DNA from 3 places in the Streptomyces sp. NPDC004721 genome. Region 3 is predicted to be linked to each of the others. Evidence: riboswitches for the same ligand, from Rfam matches in the RefSeq annotation. Region 3 holds a riboswitch; each other region holds the start of a gene.
What was found. A riboswitch is a leader RNA that binds a small molecule or an ion and turns the genes downstream of it on or off. The one in region 3 is predicted to bind cobalamin.

Region 1 (5,530 bases), on a different contig from region 3:
CGGGCGACCTGGAGGTAGCGCTCGTAGATCGAGTCCAGCTCGTCCCTGGGGGAGTCGAGCAGGTAGCAGGACGACATCTGGGGGTGACGCGTACCGGAGTTGAAGAGCGTGGGGGAGGAGGGCAGGTAGTCGAGGCGGCTCATCAGCCCGTAGAGCGCCTCGACCTCGTCGACCGACCGCGCGGTGTCGTCCTGCGCGAGACCCGCCGCGACCCGCAGCATGAAGTGCTGCGGCGTCTCGATCACCTTGCGGGTGATCGGGTGCCGCAGCAGGTACCGGCTGTGCAGGGTGCGCAGGCCGAAGTAGCCGAAGCGGTCGTCGGCGGCCCGGTCGATCAGCGCGTCCAGGCGGTCGGCATGGGCGCGTACGAACTCGGCGGTCCGGTCGGCGACGAGGCCCTCGCGGTGGCCCACGGCGACCGAGTCGGTGAAGGAGGCGACGCCCTGGGAGGCGGCCTCGGCGCGGACGGCGAGGGTCAGCAGCCTGGCCGCGAGCCGGGAGTAGGCGGGGTCCTCGGAGATGAGCCCGGCGGCCGCCTCCGTGGCCAGCTCGCGCAACTCGGCCTCGTCGGCCCGCGCCGACCGGCCGCGCAGCGCGGCGGCGGCGACCCGGCCGGGGTCGGCGTCGGGGAGGTCGGCGGTCAGCTCGGTCAGGGTCCGCAGCAGTACGGCACCTGGACCGTCGGTTTCCGGAGCTGTGACTGAAACCGGGTCTGCTGGCGCGATGGTCACGTGGAGCTCTCCCTCGCTCGGCACGGGGCCTCGCCGAGGGCAGGGGGCGGCACACGAGCGCACGCGGCGCCGCGTCCACCGGCCCATTCCACGAGGCCCGGACGTCAGGGCACCCGGACCGGACGGCCGGGCGCACTGTCGGCAGGTCCTCGGACTGACGCTCGTGGCGGCCCATGGGGGCATACGCGCACGAGTACACCGTTGCGGGACAGTTCCGGATTCGCACCGGATTCCCCTGCGGCGACAGTGAGCACGAGCATACATCTTGTGCTGAGTGAGTCGGGCACCCCCATATGTTGTGCCGCGTCGACTCCGGAACGTGTCAGAATGTCAACTCGTAGGTGAGCAGCATGATGTCGTCCAGGTGCGGGAGGGGGTTCCAGTCCCGGCCCGGCGTGCGGACGAAGCCCAGACGCTCGTAGATGCGGTGGGCGGTGTGCATGGTGCCCTGGGTGGACAGCACCACGCGGACACAGCCCTCCACGGCCCGTGCCCGGTCCAGGCAGGCCCGTACGAGGGCCTCGCCGACGCCTCGGCCGCGCGCCGTGTGCGCGACCGCGAGCATCCGTATCTCGGTCTCCCCGGGACCGGCGAGGTCGGCCATGGGGCCCGTGCCGGGGACGAAGGTCACGCCGCCGAGCACCGTCCCGTCCGCCACCGCCACCAGCACCTCGGCCGCGGCCGCCCGCTTGGCCACGTCCCGCAGCTCGCCGAGATACCCGTCGCTCTCACCGAAGTCGAGGAGCCCGTCCCGGAGATAGGCCTGGGCGGTGATCTCACCGAGGGTGCCGTACTCGCCGGGTTCCACCGGCCGGATCACGATGTCCATGGCCCGAGTGTGCCGCACGGGCACGGCAGCGGGCCGCCGGATTTCTCCGGCGGCCCGTGGGATGCCCCTCCCGGGTGTCAGTGGGGCGCCGCCGCCGTGGTCGGCGGGAGCTCCACCTCGACGCCCGGGTCGCCGGCGTCCGCCGTGTAGTCCTCGGGCCGGGTCTCGTCCACGCCCTGAGGCGCCTTGACCGCCCTCAGTACGAACGTCAGGACCACCGTGACGACCGCGTTGAGCACGAACGCCGTCAGACCGATGTAGCCGATCTCGCCGATGCCCGGGATCTCCTTCGCCGAGCCGCCGAAGTGCTTCTGCGTCGGCGAGGCGACCCCGTAGGCGGCGACCGTGCCGTAGACCATGCCGACCGCCCAGCCCGCCAGCAGCGCCCAGCGGTGGAACCAGCGGGTGAACAGGCCGCCGACCAGGGCCGGGAAGGTCTGCAGGATCCAGATGCCGCCGAGCAGCTGGAAGTTGATGGCGACCGTCTTGTCCATGGTCAGGACGAAGACCAGCGCGCCCACCTTGACCAGCAGCGACACGATCTTGGAGACCCGGGTCTCCTCCTTCGGCGTCGCGTGCGGGCGGAGGAAGTCCTTGTAGATGTTGCGGGTGAACAGGTTCGCGGCGGCGATCGACATGATGGCCGCCGGCACCAGCGCGCCGATGGCGATCGCCGCGAACGCCACCCCCGCGAACCAGTCCGGGAACATGTTCTCGAACAACTGCGGAATGGCGAGCTGGCCGTTCTTCACCTGCACGCCCGCCGCGATCGCCATGAAGCCCAGCAGGGCGAGCAGGCCCAGCATCAGCGAGTACAGCGGCAGGATCGTGGTGTTGCGGCGGATCACCTCGCGGCTGCGCGAGGACAGGGTCGCGGTGATCGAGTGCGGGTACATGAACAGCGCGAGCGCGGAGCCCAGGGCCAGCGTGGCGTACGTCCACTGGCCGGCCGCCGCAGGCACCAGGCCGCCCGTCCCCGACTCGCTGAACTTCTGGTCCGCCTTGGCGAACACCTCGCCGAAGCCGCCCAGCTTGATCGGGATGTAGATGATGGCCACCGCGATCACGATGTAGATCAGGGTGTCCTTCACGAACGCGATCAGCGCGGGCGCGCGCAGTCCCGACGAGTAGGTGTACGCCGCCAGCACACCGAAGGCGATCAGCAGCGGCAGGTCCTTCACGAACCAGTGGGTGCTGTCGCCGCCACCGACGCCCATCACGTCAAGGACGGCCTGGATGCCGACCAGTTGGAGCGCGATGTACGGCATGGTCGCGAGGATGCCGGTGAGCGCCACCGCCAGCGACAGGCTCTTGGAGCCGAACCGGCCGCGGACGAAGTCCGAGGTGGTCACGTATCCGTGCCGGTGGGACACCGACCACAGCCGCGGCAGGAACGTGAAGATCAGCGGGTAGACCAGGATCGTGTACGGCACCGCGAAGAAGCCGGCCGCGCCCGTGGCGTAGACGGCGGCCGGCACGGCCACGAAGGTGTAGGCGGTGTACAGGTCGCCGCCGAGCAGGAACCAGGTCACCCAGGTGCCGAACGACCGGCCGCCCAGGCCCCATTCGTCCAGGCTGTGCTCGTTCTCGGCACGGCGCCAGCGCGCGGCCAGGAAGCCCATGACGGTGACGAGCAGGAAGAAGAAGATGCAGACGCCGAGCGCGACGCCGTTGACACCGTCCTTCACTTGACCGCACCCCCGTCCTCGGCCGTGGCGGCAGGGGCGGTCCGGGCGGCCCGCGAGGCCCGGGCGGCACGCTGATCACGCAGCCACAGCCGGTACGCGGTCATGGTCAGGGCCGCGGAGAGGACCACCCACAGCATCTGGTACCAGTAGAAGAACGGGATCCCTATGAACACCGGATCCGTCTTCGCGTACGACCCCACCCACAGCAGCGCCACGAAGGGGGCGACGAGGCAGAGGGCGATGACGACCCTTAAGGGTGTCACCACCGCTCTGGTGGCTTCCGGGGCATTCGACATGTGGCGACTCCGTCCCCTAGCTGATCACCGGCGAGCGTCCGTGCAGTGCGCAGGCAATCTAGGTCACGGTGTCACACGTGCGGAATCCCTCGTGCGCATGACGCCGCGGACCGCCACGAGATTCTTACGCCATCACAAGACCCTTACTCCTGCGGCCGCTTGAGACGTGCCACGAACTTGTAGCGGTCCCCGCGGTACACCGACCGCACCCACTCCACCGGCCGGCCCTCGCGGTCCAGGGAGTGCCGGGAGAGCAGCAGCATCGGCAGGCCCACGTCGGTGCCGAGCAGGCCCGCCTCGCGCGGAGTGGCCAGCGAGGTCTCGATGGTCTCCTCGGCCTCGGCGAGATGGACGTCGTAGACCTCGGCGAGGGCGGTGTAGAGGGAGGTGTACTTCACCAGGCTGCGCCGCAGCGCCGGGAAGCGCTTGGCCGACAGGTGGGTGGTCTCGATGGCCATCGGCTCGCCGTTGGCCATGCGCAGCCGCTCGATACGCAGCACGCGCCCGCCGGCGGTGATGTCGAGCAGCTCGGCCAGGCGGTCGTCGGCGGTCACGTAGCCGATGTCCAGCAGCTGCGAGGTCGGCTCCAGGCCCTGGGCGCGCATGTCCTCGGTGTAGGAGGTCAGTTGCAGCGCCTGGGAGACCTTCGGCTTGGCGACGAAGGTGCCCTTGCCCTGGATGCGCTCCAGCCGGCCCTCGACGACGAGTTCCTGGAGCGCCTGCCGCACCGTGGTGCGCGAGGTGTCGAACTCGGCCGCCAGGGTCCGCTCCGGCGGGACCGGAGTGCCCGGCGGCAGCGTCTGCGTGATGTCGAGCAGGTGCTTCTTCAGGCGGTAGTACTTGGGCACGCGCGCGGTACGGACGGTCGCCCCACCCTCGTTCTCCGCACTGCTGACGTCGGTGCTCATGCTCCGCCTTCCCGGCTCCAGTGCCGATGCGGCCGACGTCCCGTCGGCCCCGGCTCACATCGTGGCACGGCTTCGCGTGCCGGGTGGTCACCCGTACGCTCCGTGATCTCCTCTGTATACCGTTGCGACTCCGGCTGGTCTAGTCCATCGCCCCGGCCAGGGCGGGTGGTCCACCTGGCCAGGGCGGCCGGCGGGCCGCGTGCGGCCGCCGCTGGTCCAGTGGAACGCGGGCGTCCATTTTGCCGGACGAACAATGAAAGGTCCCTGCATATCGCGGTCGCATAACGGACCACGTGAGCGGGTCGGCGCACTCTTGACAGCCCTATTGGTCTGGGCCAAGCTCCCCGTACTGGTCTACACCATTGGTCCAGGTCCCGGCCCCACGGGCGGTTACGCGCCGACGCTCGGATGTCGCTCAACCGCGGGGAGGCAGGGGGGTTTGTGGCATCCCTGAGGAGGGTGGCGTGAAGCGCAAGCTGGTAGCCGCGATCGGTATCGCGGGCATGATGGTCTCCATCGCGGCGTGTGGGGGCGGCAAGGACGACGACGGGGGCAAGGCCAAGACCGGCAAGGACGGCTACGCCGGCCAGACGCTCACCGTGTGGGTGATGGACGGTTCCTCTCCGGACCAGTGGCAGAAGGATGTCGCCGCGGCCTTCGAGGCCAAGACCAAGGCGAAGGTCAAGTTCGAGATCCAGCAGTGGGACGGCATCCAGCAGAAGCTGACCACCGCTCTGTCCGAGGAGAACCCGCCGGACGTCTTCGAGATCGGCAACACCCAGACCCCCGCCTACGCCAAGACCGGCGGCCTCGCCGACCTCGCGGACCTGAAATCCTCGATCGGCGGCGACTGGACCGAGTCCCTCAACAACTCGTCCGTCTTCGACGGCAAGCAGTACGCGGCACCGTGGTACTTCGCCAACCGCGTCGTCCTCTACAACAAGAAGCTCTGGGCCGACGCCGGCATCAAGGACACCCCCAAGACCCGCGACGAGTTCTACGCCGACCTCAAGAAGGTCGGTGACAAGACCGGTGCCGAGCCGATCTACCTGCCCGGCCAGAACTGGTACCACTTCGT
Region 2 (5,530 bases), on a different contig from region 3:
GCACGCGCGCGGGCGCGGCGGCGAGCTGGTCCTCCGTCAGCCACTCCACGTCGTGACCGCCCGCCTCGATGAGGCGGTGGATGAGCTCGTCGCCGTTGTCGGGACAGCCCTCGACCGCGTAGCCCGCGTCCCGCAGCGCGTCCAGGACCCGTACCGCCGACGCCGGGGTGTCGAGCCCCACCGCGTTGCCGACCCGCGAGTGCTTGGTCGGGTACGCCGTGAAGACGAGCGCGACCCGCTTCTCCGCGTTGACCTTGTGCTTCAACCGCGCGTGCCGCACCGCGATCCCGGCGACCCGGGCGGCTCGCTCGGGGTCGGCCGTGTACACCGGCACGTCGTCCGGGCCCTGCTCCTTGAAGGAGAACGGGACCGTGATCAGCCGCCCGTCGAACTCCGGGATCGCGACCTGCATGGCCGCGTCCATGGGGGACAGCGCCGCGTCGGACCCGTCCCACGCGGCGCGCGAGGAGGTCAGGCAGAGCCCTTGCAGCACGGGGATGTTGAGGTCCGCGAGCGCCCCGATGTCCCACGCTTCCTCGTCGCCGCCCGCCGACGCCTGAGAAGCGTGCGTGCCACCGGCGGCGAGGACGGTGGCGACCAGCGCGTCGGCGCGTCCGAGGATCTCGTACAGCCCGGCGTCCGCGTCGCGCAGCGAACCGCAGTAGACGGGAAGGGCGTTGGCGCCGTGCGCCTCGATCGCGTCGCACAGCGTGTCGACGAACGCGCTGTTGCCGCTCAGTTCGTGGGCGCGGTAGAAGAGCACGCCGACGGTCGGGCGGCCGGCCACCAGGGCACGTTCGCCGTGAACGCCGTACTCCGGCATCCGCCGCGGCTCCTCGAAGCCCTCGCCGGTCAGCAGCACCGTGTCGGAGAGGAACCGGGCGAGTTCCGCCAGGTTCTCCGGGCCGCCCTCGACGAGGTACTTCAGCGCCTCCGCCACGACTCCGGCCGGTACCGACGACTCGGCCATCAACTCGGCGTCCGGTACGGCCTCTCCGCCCAGCAGCACGGTCGGCACGCCGGAGGCCTTCAGTGCGGCGAGCCCGTCCTCCCAGGCGCGCTTGCCGCCGAGCAGCCGTACGACGGCGACGTCCGCGCCGTCGAGCAGCCCCGGAAGCTCCTCGCCGACGTCCACGCGGGTCGGGTTGCCGATCCGGTAGGAGGCGGCCGAGGCTCGGGCGGCGAGCAGATCGGTGTCGGCGGTCGACAACAACAACACTGTGCTCATGCGGGCGCTCCCGGTGGAATGAAAGGCAGTCCTTGCGGCGCGCCCGACTCGATGAGCCGCCAGAGCGCGTCCGTGTCCGCGTGCTGTTCGATCAGGTCGCCGAGCCGGTCGAGCTGCTCCTCGCGCAGCGCGGCGAACGAGGTGTCGGGCGCCGGCACGAAACGGCGTCCGGCGGCGGCCGCCACCTCGCGCAGGAACGCGCGCCGGAAGCCGTCCGATTCCAGCGAGCCGTGCCAGTGCGTGCCCCAGACGGCCCCGACCCGGCAGCCGTCCAGGAAGGGCTCCCCGCCGGTGACTTCGGCGACCCCGTGGTGGATCTCGTATCCCTCGACCCGCTCGCCGAGGGCTTCGCCCCGCGGCCGGGTGAGGGTCTTCTCGCGGGCGAACCCGACCCGTACGGGCAGCAGGCCCAGCCCGTCGACGTGCCCGCGGCGGCTCTCCACGTCGTCCTCGATGTGCTCGCCGAGGATCTGGAAGCCGCCGCAGATGCCCAGCACCGGCCGCCCCTCGGCGGCCCTGCTCGCCAGAGCCCGTGCGAGCCCCCGCTCCCGCAGCCATTCCAGCGCCCTGACCGTGCCGCGTGTGCCGGGCACGACGACGAGGTCGGCGTCGGTCAGCTCCTCGGGCCGGTCCACGAACCGCACCACGACGCCCGGTTCGGCGGCTAGCGCGTCCACGTCGGTGAAGTTGGACATCAGCGGCACGGCGCAGACGGCGACCCGCAGCACGTCCTCGCCGACCGGCGGCGCCACGGTGGACTCCCGCACCGCGCCCCGTAGCGAGACCCGCAGCCCGTCCTCCTCGTCGATGCCGAGCCCGTGCCGGAACGGCAGCACGCCGTACGTACGCCGGCCGGTGAGCGCGTGCAGCATGTCGAGCCCGGGTTCGAGCAGCGAGACGTCCCCGCGGAACTTGTTGACGAGGAACCCGGCGACGAGTTCCTGGTCCTCCGGCGACAGCAGCGCGAGCGTGCCGTAGAAGGAGGCGAAGACGCCACCGCGGTCGATGTCGCCGACGACGAGCACGGGCAGCCGGGCGCCGCGCGCGATCCCCATGTTGACGATGTCGGTCCGGCGCAGGTTGATCTCCGCCGGGCTGCCCGCCCCCTCGCAGATCACCGCGTCGTACGTGCTCCGCAGCTCGGCGAGGCAGTCCAGCACGGTGCCGAGGAGCTTCTGCTGCCGCCCGCCGTGGTAGCCGCGCGCGCTCAACTCGCCCACCGGTTTGCCCAGCAGGACGACCTGGCTGCTCTGCTCGCCGCCCGGCTTGAGCAGCACCGGGTTCATCAGCGCGGTCGGCTCGATGCGGCACGCCTGGGCCTGCATGGCCTGCGCCCGCCCGATCTCGGCGCCCTCCCGGGTGACGAACGAGTTGAGGGACATGTTCTGCGCCTTGAAGGGGGCGACCTTCACGCCCTGGCGCACCAGCCACCGGCAGATCCCGGCCGTGACGACGCTCTTCCCGGCGTCGGAGGTGGTGCCGGCGACGAGCAGACCGCCACTCATGACGTCCGTCCTCTCTTCAGCAGCCGTACGCCCGCGCACACGCCGAGCGCGAGCCAGCCCACGCGGCGGGAGAGCCGTACCGCGCGCTCGATGTCACCCGGCCGGACGGCGCGTCCGGCGCCGTTGAGCACCGGGCGGTGCTCAACGCGCCCGGCGTACGAGAGCGTGCCGCCCAGCCGCACCCCGAGCGCCCCCGCGAACGCGGCTTCCACCGGACCGGCGTTGGGGCTCGGATGCTTCCCGGCGTCGGAGCGCCAGGCCCGTACGGCACCGCGCGGGTCGTCGCCCGTGACGGCCGCCAGGGCGGCGGTGAGCCGTGCCCCCGGCCATCCGGCGAGGTCGTCGAGCCGGGCCGAGGCCCAGCCATAGCGGCGGTACCGGGGGGACTTGTGCCCGACCATGGCGTCCAGGGTGTTGACCGCGCGGAAGCCGAGCAGGCCCGGCACACCGGCGGCGGCGCCCCACACCAGCGCGCCCACCACCGCGTCGGAGGTGTTCTCGGCGACGGACTCGACGACGGCCCGGGCGATCCCGTCGGCGTCCAGCGCCTGCGGGTCGCGCCCGCACAGATGCGGCAGCCGCGCCCGCGCGGCCTCGACGTCCCCGGCCCCCAGCGCGCGCCCGATCTCCCGCGCCTCACGGGCGAGGGAGGTCCCGCCGACGACGGCCCAGGTGGCGGCGGCGGTCAGCGCGACGGACGCGGTACGGGAGGAACGCGCGGCGGACACGGCCAGCGCGGCCGACGACACGACGCCCCCCACGCACACGGCGGTGTGCAGGGCGCCCCAGCCGCGGTGGTCCCGCCACAGCGCGCGTTCCACGGCACCCGCGGCCCGTCCGAACACGGCGACGGGGTGCCCGCGGCGCGGATCGCCGAGGAGCAGGTCACCGAGGAGGCCGGCGGCGGCGCCGTACGCGAAGTCGCGATCGGCACCCATCGGGTCAGCCGGTCGTGCGGTCGGTCGGACAGACGCTGGTGAACCTTGGTCGGCAGCCGCGCATGGCGATATGTGTCCTCACTCAGGGTGTCCACGCCCTGGTTCGACGAGACCGGCGGCGAGAGTTCCTGGCTCCCGGGGAAGTTCTTCCCCGGTCACAGTGGCGGGACCGCGCCGGATTCGCACCGGACTTCCTCTCCTGCCGCCGTACTTGGCTCCGGCAGTCCACCACGCACCGCGAACACCCGTCAACCTGCCGTTGACCTGCGCAGGGGTACTGAGATGAGGCCCACACCGCGGACGCCGGGAACCAGAAGACCCGCCCTTTCCGGGCCGTCGTGGGGACGGCCCGGAAAGGGCGGGTGACGTGAGGGACCCGGACCCGGACCCGGTTGCCGGGGTCCGGGCCGCGCCGGTCGCAGCACTAGTGCCGCGGCAGGCAACGTTTGCCCGTGAAGGAGCGGCGTCTGGTGCGTGCTCTGGGGGTACCCCCTGCTCGAAGAGCTTGGGGGAGTGCCGGCCGGAAGTCCTCGTACTGGACGTACTTGGGCTTTCGGCCGGTGCGGCGAGTGGGGTCCCCCCTGCTCGAAGAGCTCGGGGGAGCGTGCCGGGCGTCGCGACGGGGCGAACGTTGTCTGTCGGGGCAATACAACTAGGCCACGATCAGGTAGATCCCGTAGGCCACGGCGGCGGCGCACGCGGCGAAGCAGGCGTAGGCGCCGGTGACCGCGAGGGCCCCGCCGCCGTGGCCCGCGGCGACGGCCCGCTCGCGGCGGGAGAGGCCGGCGATGCCGAGGGTGAACAGGGCCACGAGGCCCACCGTGACGCCGAGGCTGACGCCGAAGACGGAGCCGAGGGCCACCCAGTCGATCTTCATGGTGCTTCTCTTCCTTCTGCCTGTGGCGCGGGCTCAGACGGTGGCGGCCGGCGGGGTCGCCACGGACGCGGGATCAGCGGCGGGTGCGGAGGCCTGGGCGGGGATCGTGGCGGTGAGTTCCTCGGTCACCGGGGAGGCCGGGGGCGGGGTGACGGCCGCGATGGCCTGGGTGACCACGCCGGCCGGCTCCTCGGTTTCGTTGACGTTGGTGTGGTCGACGACCTCGCGGCGGGAGATCTTCCAGATCGCGGCGCTGGAGGCCACGAGGAACGCGGCGACGAGCCAGGTACCCCAGTCGCCGAGGCGCGTCACGGCCTCCGCGCCGGCCGCGACCAGGGCCGCGGCGGGCAGCGTGAGGGCCCAGGCGACGGCCATGCGGCTCGCGGTGGACCAGCGGACCACGCCGCCCTTGCGGCCCAGGCCCGCGCCCATCACCGAACCGGAGACGACGTGCGTGGTGGAAAGGGAGAAGCCGAGGTGGGAGGAGGCCAGGATGGCGGTGGCCGCGCTGGTCTGGGCGGCGAAGCCCTGCTGCGGCTGAAGGTCGGTCAGGCCCTTGCCCATGGTGCGGATGATGCGCCAGCCGCCGATGTAGGTGCCGAGCGCGATGGCCAGGCCCGCGGAGAGGATGACCCAGGTGGGAGGGTTGGAGCCGGGGGCGAGGGCGCCGCCGGCGATCAGGGCGAGGGTGATGACGCCCATCGTCTTCTGCGCGTCGTTGGTGCCGTGGGCCAGCGAGACCAGGCCCGCGGAGGCGATCTGCCCGGCGCGGTGGCCCTTCTCGGCCGCCTTGCCGTTCGAATTCGACTTGCCGCCGATGCCGTACGACAGCCGGGTCGAGACCAGTGCGGCCAGACCCGCGACGACCGGGGCGGCGACCGCCGGGATGAGGACCTTGGTGAGCAGGACACCGCCGTGCACGGCGCTGAAGCCGGCCGAGGCGATGGTGGCGCCGATCAGACCGCCCATGAGGGCGTGCGAG
Region 3 (5,530 bases):
AACCTGCGCGTCTCCCTGCGCGGGGTCGGCGGCTCGACCTGGATCAAGACCGCGCAGAACGTCACCGTGCTGGGCGGGCAGGTCCCCGTTGAGGCCCTGGTGGAGCGGGCCCGGCGGGTCGTCGGCTTCAACTCCGTCGAGCCGGCCGTACGGGTGCCCAGCACCCTCGACGGCATCACGGCGGCGGCGATCGACGCCCTGCGTGCCGTGAGCGGCGAGCGCCGGGGGCTCCGCTTCGCCGTGCGGGTGCGGCGGCGGGACAAGCAGTTCCCGCTGACCTCTTCCCGCATGGAAGTGTTCCTGGGGGCCCGGGTACTCGACGCCGTGCCCGCGCTGACGGTCGACCTCACCACGCCCGGCGTGACGCTGAACGTCGTGATCGACCACAAGGAGACGTACCTCTCCTGTGAACGCCTCCCCGGTCTGAGCGGGCTGCCCGTCGGGGCCAGCGGGCGGGCCCTGGTCCTGCTCTCCGGCGGCTACGACTCCCCCGTCGCCGCCCACCGGGCCATGCGGCGCGGACTGGCGTGCGACTTCGTGCACTTCAACGGCGCTCCCTACACGAACCCGTCGTCCGTGTACAAGGCGTACGCCCTGGCCCGTGAGCTGAACCGCTGCCAGCCGCCCGGAACCCTGCACGTCGTCGCGCTCGGCAAGGCGCAGAAGCAACTCGCCGTGGCAGGGGCCGGGCGGCTCCAGGTGGTCGCCCAACGCCGGCTGATGGTGCGCACCGCCTCCGCGCTGGCCGACCGTATCGGTGCCCAGGCGCTGGTGACGGGCGACAGCCTCGGGCAGGTCGCCAGTCAGACGCTGGCCAACCTGGTCGCGGTGGACGAGGCGGCGGCGCTGCCCGTACTACGTCCGCTGATCGGCTGGGAGAAGCAGGAGATCATCGACGAGGCCCGGTCCATCGGCACCGCCGGCATCTCGGTCCTCCCCGACGAGGACTGCTGCAGTCTGCTCGCCCCTCCCCGGGTCAGCACCGGGGCGCGGCTGCCACACCTGCGGTCGGTCGAGCAGCGCCTCGACCTGGAGGAGGTGGTCGAGGCGCTGCTCGGCTCGGCTCAGGTGCTCCGGCCCGGAGAGGACGAGGAGGCCCCGGTCTCCGGCGACGGCTGCCCGGCGCCTGCCTGACCGGGTGGTCGACGTGCCCCGGGCGAGGCGCCGATGTGCGCCCTTCCGAGGAACGCGACGGTCCTCCTCACCAGGCCGCCTCCGCGGTGGCGCCAGAGCCGGCGAGGCCCAGTTCACGGTCGCCGAGCGGGGCGAAGAAGCGGTTCACGTCGGCGTCGGTCACCTCGGCGAGGGTGTCGGGGGACCAGCGCGGGTCGCGGTCCTTGTCGATGACCTGGGCCCGGATGCCCTCCACCAGGTCGGGGCTGCTCAGGGCCGCGCAGGAGACGCGGTACTCCTGGTCGAGGACCGGCTCCAGCGATCCGAGACGGCGGGCGCGGCGCACGGCGGCCAGGGTGACCTTCACGGCGGTCGGTGACCTGGTGAACAGGGTTTCGGCCGCCTCCTTGGCGGCGGGCTCGCCGTGGTCGAGCAGCCGGCTCACGATGTCCTCGACCGTCGCGCCGGCACAGCAGGGGTCGATCCATTCCCTCTGCCTCTCCAACTCCCCTTCCGGCAGCGGTCGGGCATGGCGCGCCAGCACCTCCCGTACGGGCGTGCCGGCGAGGTCGTCGATGAGGGCCGGCAGGGCCGCTGACGGCACGTAGTGGTCGGCGAGCCCGCAGAGCACGGCGTCGCCGGCGCCGATCTGCGTACCGGTCAGCGCGAGATGGGTGCCCAGTTCCCCGGGGGCGAGGGCCAGCAGATGGGTGCCGCCGACGTCGGGTATGAAGCCGATGCCGGTCTCCGGCATCGCGATCCGCGAGCGCTCGGTGACGATGCGGACGCTGCCGTGCGCGGAGACGCCGACGCCGCCGCCCATCACGATGCCGTCCATGACGGCGACGTACGGCTTCGGATAGCGGGCGATACGGGCGTTGAGGCGGTACTCGTCGCGCCAGAAGGCGGCCGAGGCGGCGCCGTCCCCGTCGCGGACGTCGTCGTGGACGGCGCGGATGTCACCGCCCGCGCACAGGCCGCGCTCCCCCGCGCCGGTGACGACGACGGTCTCCACGACCGGGTCGTGCTCCCAGGCCGTCAGTGCCGCGTCGATGCGGCACACCATCTCGTGGGTGAGGGCGTTGAGGGCCTTCGGCCGGTTGAGGGTGATGTGGGCGGCCCGTCCGTCGGTGTGGACCAGGACGGGTTCCTCGGCGGCGGTCATCCGAACGCCTCCGTCAGGCCGCGGGCCACGATGACACGCATGATCTCGTTGGTTCCTTCCAGGATCTGTTGCACGCGCAGGTCAGGGACGATCTTCTCAAGGCCGTACTCGCCGAGGTAGCCGTAGCCGCCGTGCAGTTGGAGCGCCCGGTCGGCGGCCGAGTGGCCGGTGTCGGTTCGTGCGATCACGCCGTGCATGCCCTGCACGCCGGGCGCCGGAATCGCGGATCCGCGAGGTCCACGGGTCCCGGAGCCTCCTACAGTCGACGTATGCGCATCGTCTCCCTGCTGCCCGCCGCGACCGACATCGTCGCCGAACTCGGACTGTCGGAGCAGTTGGCCGGCCGTACCCACGAGTGCGACTGGCCGCCGCGCGAGGTCGCTTCGGTACCCGTGGTGACCGGGGCCGACCTGGACCAGGACGCGCTCACCAGCCGGGAGATCTCCGACGCCGTCGGCGGGTCGGCGCACTCCGGCTCGTCGCTGTACACGCTGGACACCAAGGCTCTGGCCGCCCTGCGCCCCGACGTGGTGCTCACCCAGGACCTGTGCGACGTGTGCGCGGTGTCGTACGAGAAGGTCAGCCGGACCGTGCGGCTGCTCGACGCCGACACTCGAGTCCTCAGCCTGGAGCCGCGCACGCTCGACGACGTACTGGACTGTCTGGTCACCGTCGGCGACCTGCTCGGCGTGCGCGAGCGCGCGCAGCGGCGCCGGGGCGAGTTGCAGGCGCGCCTCGCCCGGGTGCGCGACGCGGTCGCCGGCCTCGACCGGCCCCGGGTCGTGGCGATCGAGTGGCTCGACCCGCTGTGGCCTGCCGGACACTGGGTGCCCGAGCAGATCACCACCGCCGGAGGTGAGCCTCTCCTCGCCGCGCCCGGCGAGCACACCAAGCCGATGACCTGGGAGGCGGTACGCGCCGCACAACCGGACGTGGTCCTCCTCCTGCCGTGCGGCTTCCCACCTGAACGCACCCTGCGCGAAGCCGCGTTGCTCACCGCGCTGCCCGGCTGGACGGATCTGCCCGCCGTTCGGTCCGGCCGCGTCTGGGTGCTGGACGGGCCGTCCTACTTCAACCGGCCCGGCCCCCGCGTGGTGCGCGGCGCGGAGGTACTCGCCCAGGTCCTGCACGGTGTGCCGGCCGGCGAGGCGGTCACACCGGTCGAGGCCCGCCCGTTCCCCGGCCGGTGACGACGGGCCGGCCTCCTCGCGCGTGCGGGCTTCAGGAATCCGTGGCACGTCGTGGCGGTGTGATGGCGTAAAGGTCGAGGATGTCCGGCAGGGGAGCCACGCCCCGGCCTCCGGCGCGCACCCAGGCGACGATGTCCTCGGTCGCGTCCGCATCGTTGACGAGTCCGAGCCAGACCGGCCGCGCACCGGCGGCCCGGCCCGCGGTGGACGGCTGGACCACGATGACGTTCGCCTGCTCGCACACGTCGAGGCAGTCGGAGATGCGCACCGGCACCTCCGCTCGCAGCCGCGCGGTCTGCGCCGCGTGATCGACCCCGGTCACCTTGGGGCTGCCGCAGCAGCAGTCCCGGCACACGACGACCCGGCACGGCACCGAACCGCTCCCCGTCACGGCACCGCCCGGTGCCTCGTCCGTCGGCCTCTCGGGCACGCCGCACCACTCCCCTCCCGGGGAGATCCGCCCCGGTGTCGCTCGAGGAGGCGACCGCGTGAGTCTCCTGGCTCCCGGGTCTTCACTCGTCCCGCCTTCCCACCCCGGGCGGGGCAGTGGCCTTCCGGAACTCGCTCACCGGTCACAGTGGCGGGACCGCGCCGGATTCTCACCGGCTTCCTCGGACCGCCGTCGCCATTTGTCGCCGATCATCATCCCATTGCCGTTCGCTGACTTGAGAACGGCCCGCTTCGTTCATTTCTGGCACTGCGGGCACCAGACCGTGCGGCGGCCGCCGACGCGGTTCGAGCACAGAGGCCACCCGCAGCGAGGACACATCGGCTCGCTGTCGTCCCTGTGCCCGGTGAGCCAGGAGCGCCTCGGCGGCACGCACCCGGCGCGCACGGACGTCTCAAGGACCCGGCCCATCCCCTCATAGACACGCCGGATCTCGGTCTCGCTCAGGTCGCGCGCGGGAGTCCGCGGAGGGACACGGGCCCGCCAGAGGATCTCGTCGGACAGGAGGTTCCCGAGACCCGCGATCACGGACTGGTCCATCAGCGCGGTCTTGACGGCGCGCCGTCGTCCCGACAGCAGCTCCCTGAATTCCGGCGCGCGCACGGTGAGGGCGTCGGGACCGAGACCGTCCGTGATCCGTTCGATCTCCGTGTCGCCGGCCAACCGCACGCCCTGCAGCTTGCGTTGATCGCGATAGCGGAGGTGCCGGGAACCGTCGATCGTCAGCAGGACGCGGTCGTGCGCCTCTACCGGTTCGTCCGGGGAACAACACCGCAGCGACCCCGTCATGCCGAAATGCCAGACAAGGGTGGGACCGCCGTCGTCCGTCGGCACGAACAACCACTTTCCCTGCCGCCACGCCTCCCCCAGTCGCCTGCCCACCAGCTCCCTCCGCAGCCGCTGTGCGCTGACACCGCGCAGAACCCCCGCGTCCCGCACCTCGACGTCCGTGACACACCGGCGCCGGCCGCAGGTCATCAGCACCTCGCGGAATCCCTCGACATCCGGCAGTTCGGGCATGCGTTCGTCCCGGCTCTTCGTCGTACGGTCGTCAGGCCGCCACACGCGGTGACGGGTACCCGTGGAGGGCGAGCCCACGCGCTCGGCACTCCGCATCCGGGCGTCATGCCTCCGATCGGATGATCGCCGGTTTGACGGACGGCTCGACCGGGATACCCATGGCCCGTGATCCCGTCCAAGGTCGACGACACGCTGCCCGAGCTGGCTCCCTTCGTCCACGCCGTACAGGGCCGAAGGCCCGACGACGGCACGTGGTGCGAGGCGTGGACGGTGCCGGCTACTGAGCCATCGTTGCTTTTGGGCTGACCCGGCCCACGGCCTAGCGGCGCTTCACCCAGCGGGTGTGGCTGCCACGGCGAACAGCCCCTCGTAGGGTGGACCGTCATGGCCGAGTCTCACCCGCTGCTGGGCATGTTCCTCGATGCTGCCGACGGCCGCTTCCCGCCTGCAGACGGCCGCGTAACAGTTCTTCCGCCTCTGCCGGGTGGGCTGGAGTGCTCGGTCGCCTTCACCGGGCACGCCGTGGTCGCCACCGCCCTGTCCACTTCCGACATCCAGGCTCAAGGACCCGACGGTTACGGGGCTTCAATGGCT

Region 1: linked by a shared signal. The riboswitch ahead of ACWEK3_RS20390 (ribonucleoside-diphosphate reductase subunit alpha) and the one ahead of ACWEK3_RS04705 ((2Fe-2S) ferredoxin domain-containing protein) in region 3 are both predicted to bind cobalamin.
Region 2: linked by a shared signal. The riboswitch ahead of ACWEK3_RS24370 (cobalamin biosynthesis protein) and the one ahead of ACWEK3_RS04705 ((2Fe-2S) ferredoxin domain-containing protein) in region 3 are both predicted to bind cobalamin.

The regions. Positions count from the first base shown of each region.
Region 1 is NZ_JBSGBZ010000020.1:129,665-135,194, forward strand. Features, by position in the region: gene ACWEK3_RS20390 (ribonucleoside-diphosphate reductase subunit alpha) at 1-731, opposite strand, end outside; cobalamin riboswitch at 855-991, opposite strand; gene ACWEK3_RS20395 (GNAT family N-acetyltransferase) at 1,054-1,560, opposite strand; gene mctP (monocarboxylate uptake permease MctP) at 1,638-3,248, opposite strand; gene ACWEK3_RS20405 (DUF3311 domain-containing protein) at 3,245-3,544, opposite strand; gene ACWEK3_RS20410 (GntR family transcriptional regulator) at 3,688-4,452, opposite strand; gene ACWEK3_RS20415 (extracellular solute-binding protein) at 4,917-5,530, shown strand, end outside.
Region 2 is NZ_JBSGBZ010000027.1:58,890-64,419, forward strand. Features, by position in the region: gene cobN (cobaltochelatase subunit CobN) at 1-1,228, opposite strand, end outside; gene ACWEK3_RS24365 (cobyric acid synthase) at 1,225-2,733, opposite strand; gene ACWEK3_RS24370 (cobalamin biosynthesis protein) at 2,730-3,671, opposite strand; cobalamin riboswitch at 3,772-3,916, opposite strand; gene ACWEK3_RS24375 (hypothetical protein) at 4,324-4,548, opposite strand; gene ACWEK3_RS24380 (anion permease) at 4,582-5,530, opposite strand, start outside.
Region 3 is NZ_JBSGBZ010000004.1:92,512-98,041, reverse strand. Features, by position in the region: gene thiI (tRNA uracil 4-sulfurtransferase ThiI) at 1-1,134, shown strand, start outside; gene ACWEK3_RS04720 (enoyl-CoA hydratase/isomerase family protein) at 1,202-2,278, opposite strand; partial or broken gene ACWEK3_RS04715 (acyl-CoA dehydrogenase family protein) at 2,275-2,454, opposite strand; gene ACWEK3_RS04710 (cobalamin-binding protein) at 2,548-3,468, shown strand; gene ACWEK3_RS04705 ((2Fe-2S) ferredoxin domain-containing protein) at 3,500-3,898, opposite strand; cobalamin riboswitch at 3,959-4,081, opposite strand; gene ACWEK3_RS04700 (Fpg/Nei family DNA glycosylase) at 4,154-4,936, opposite strand; gene ACWEK3_RS04695 (hypothetical protein) at 5,321-5,530, shown strand, end outside.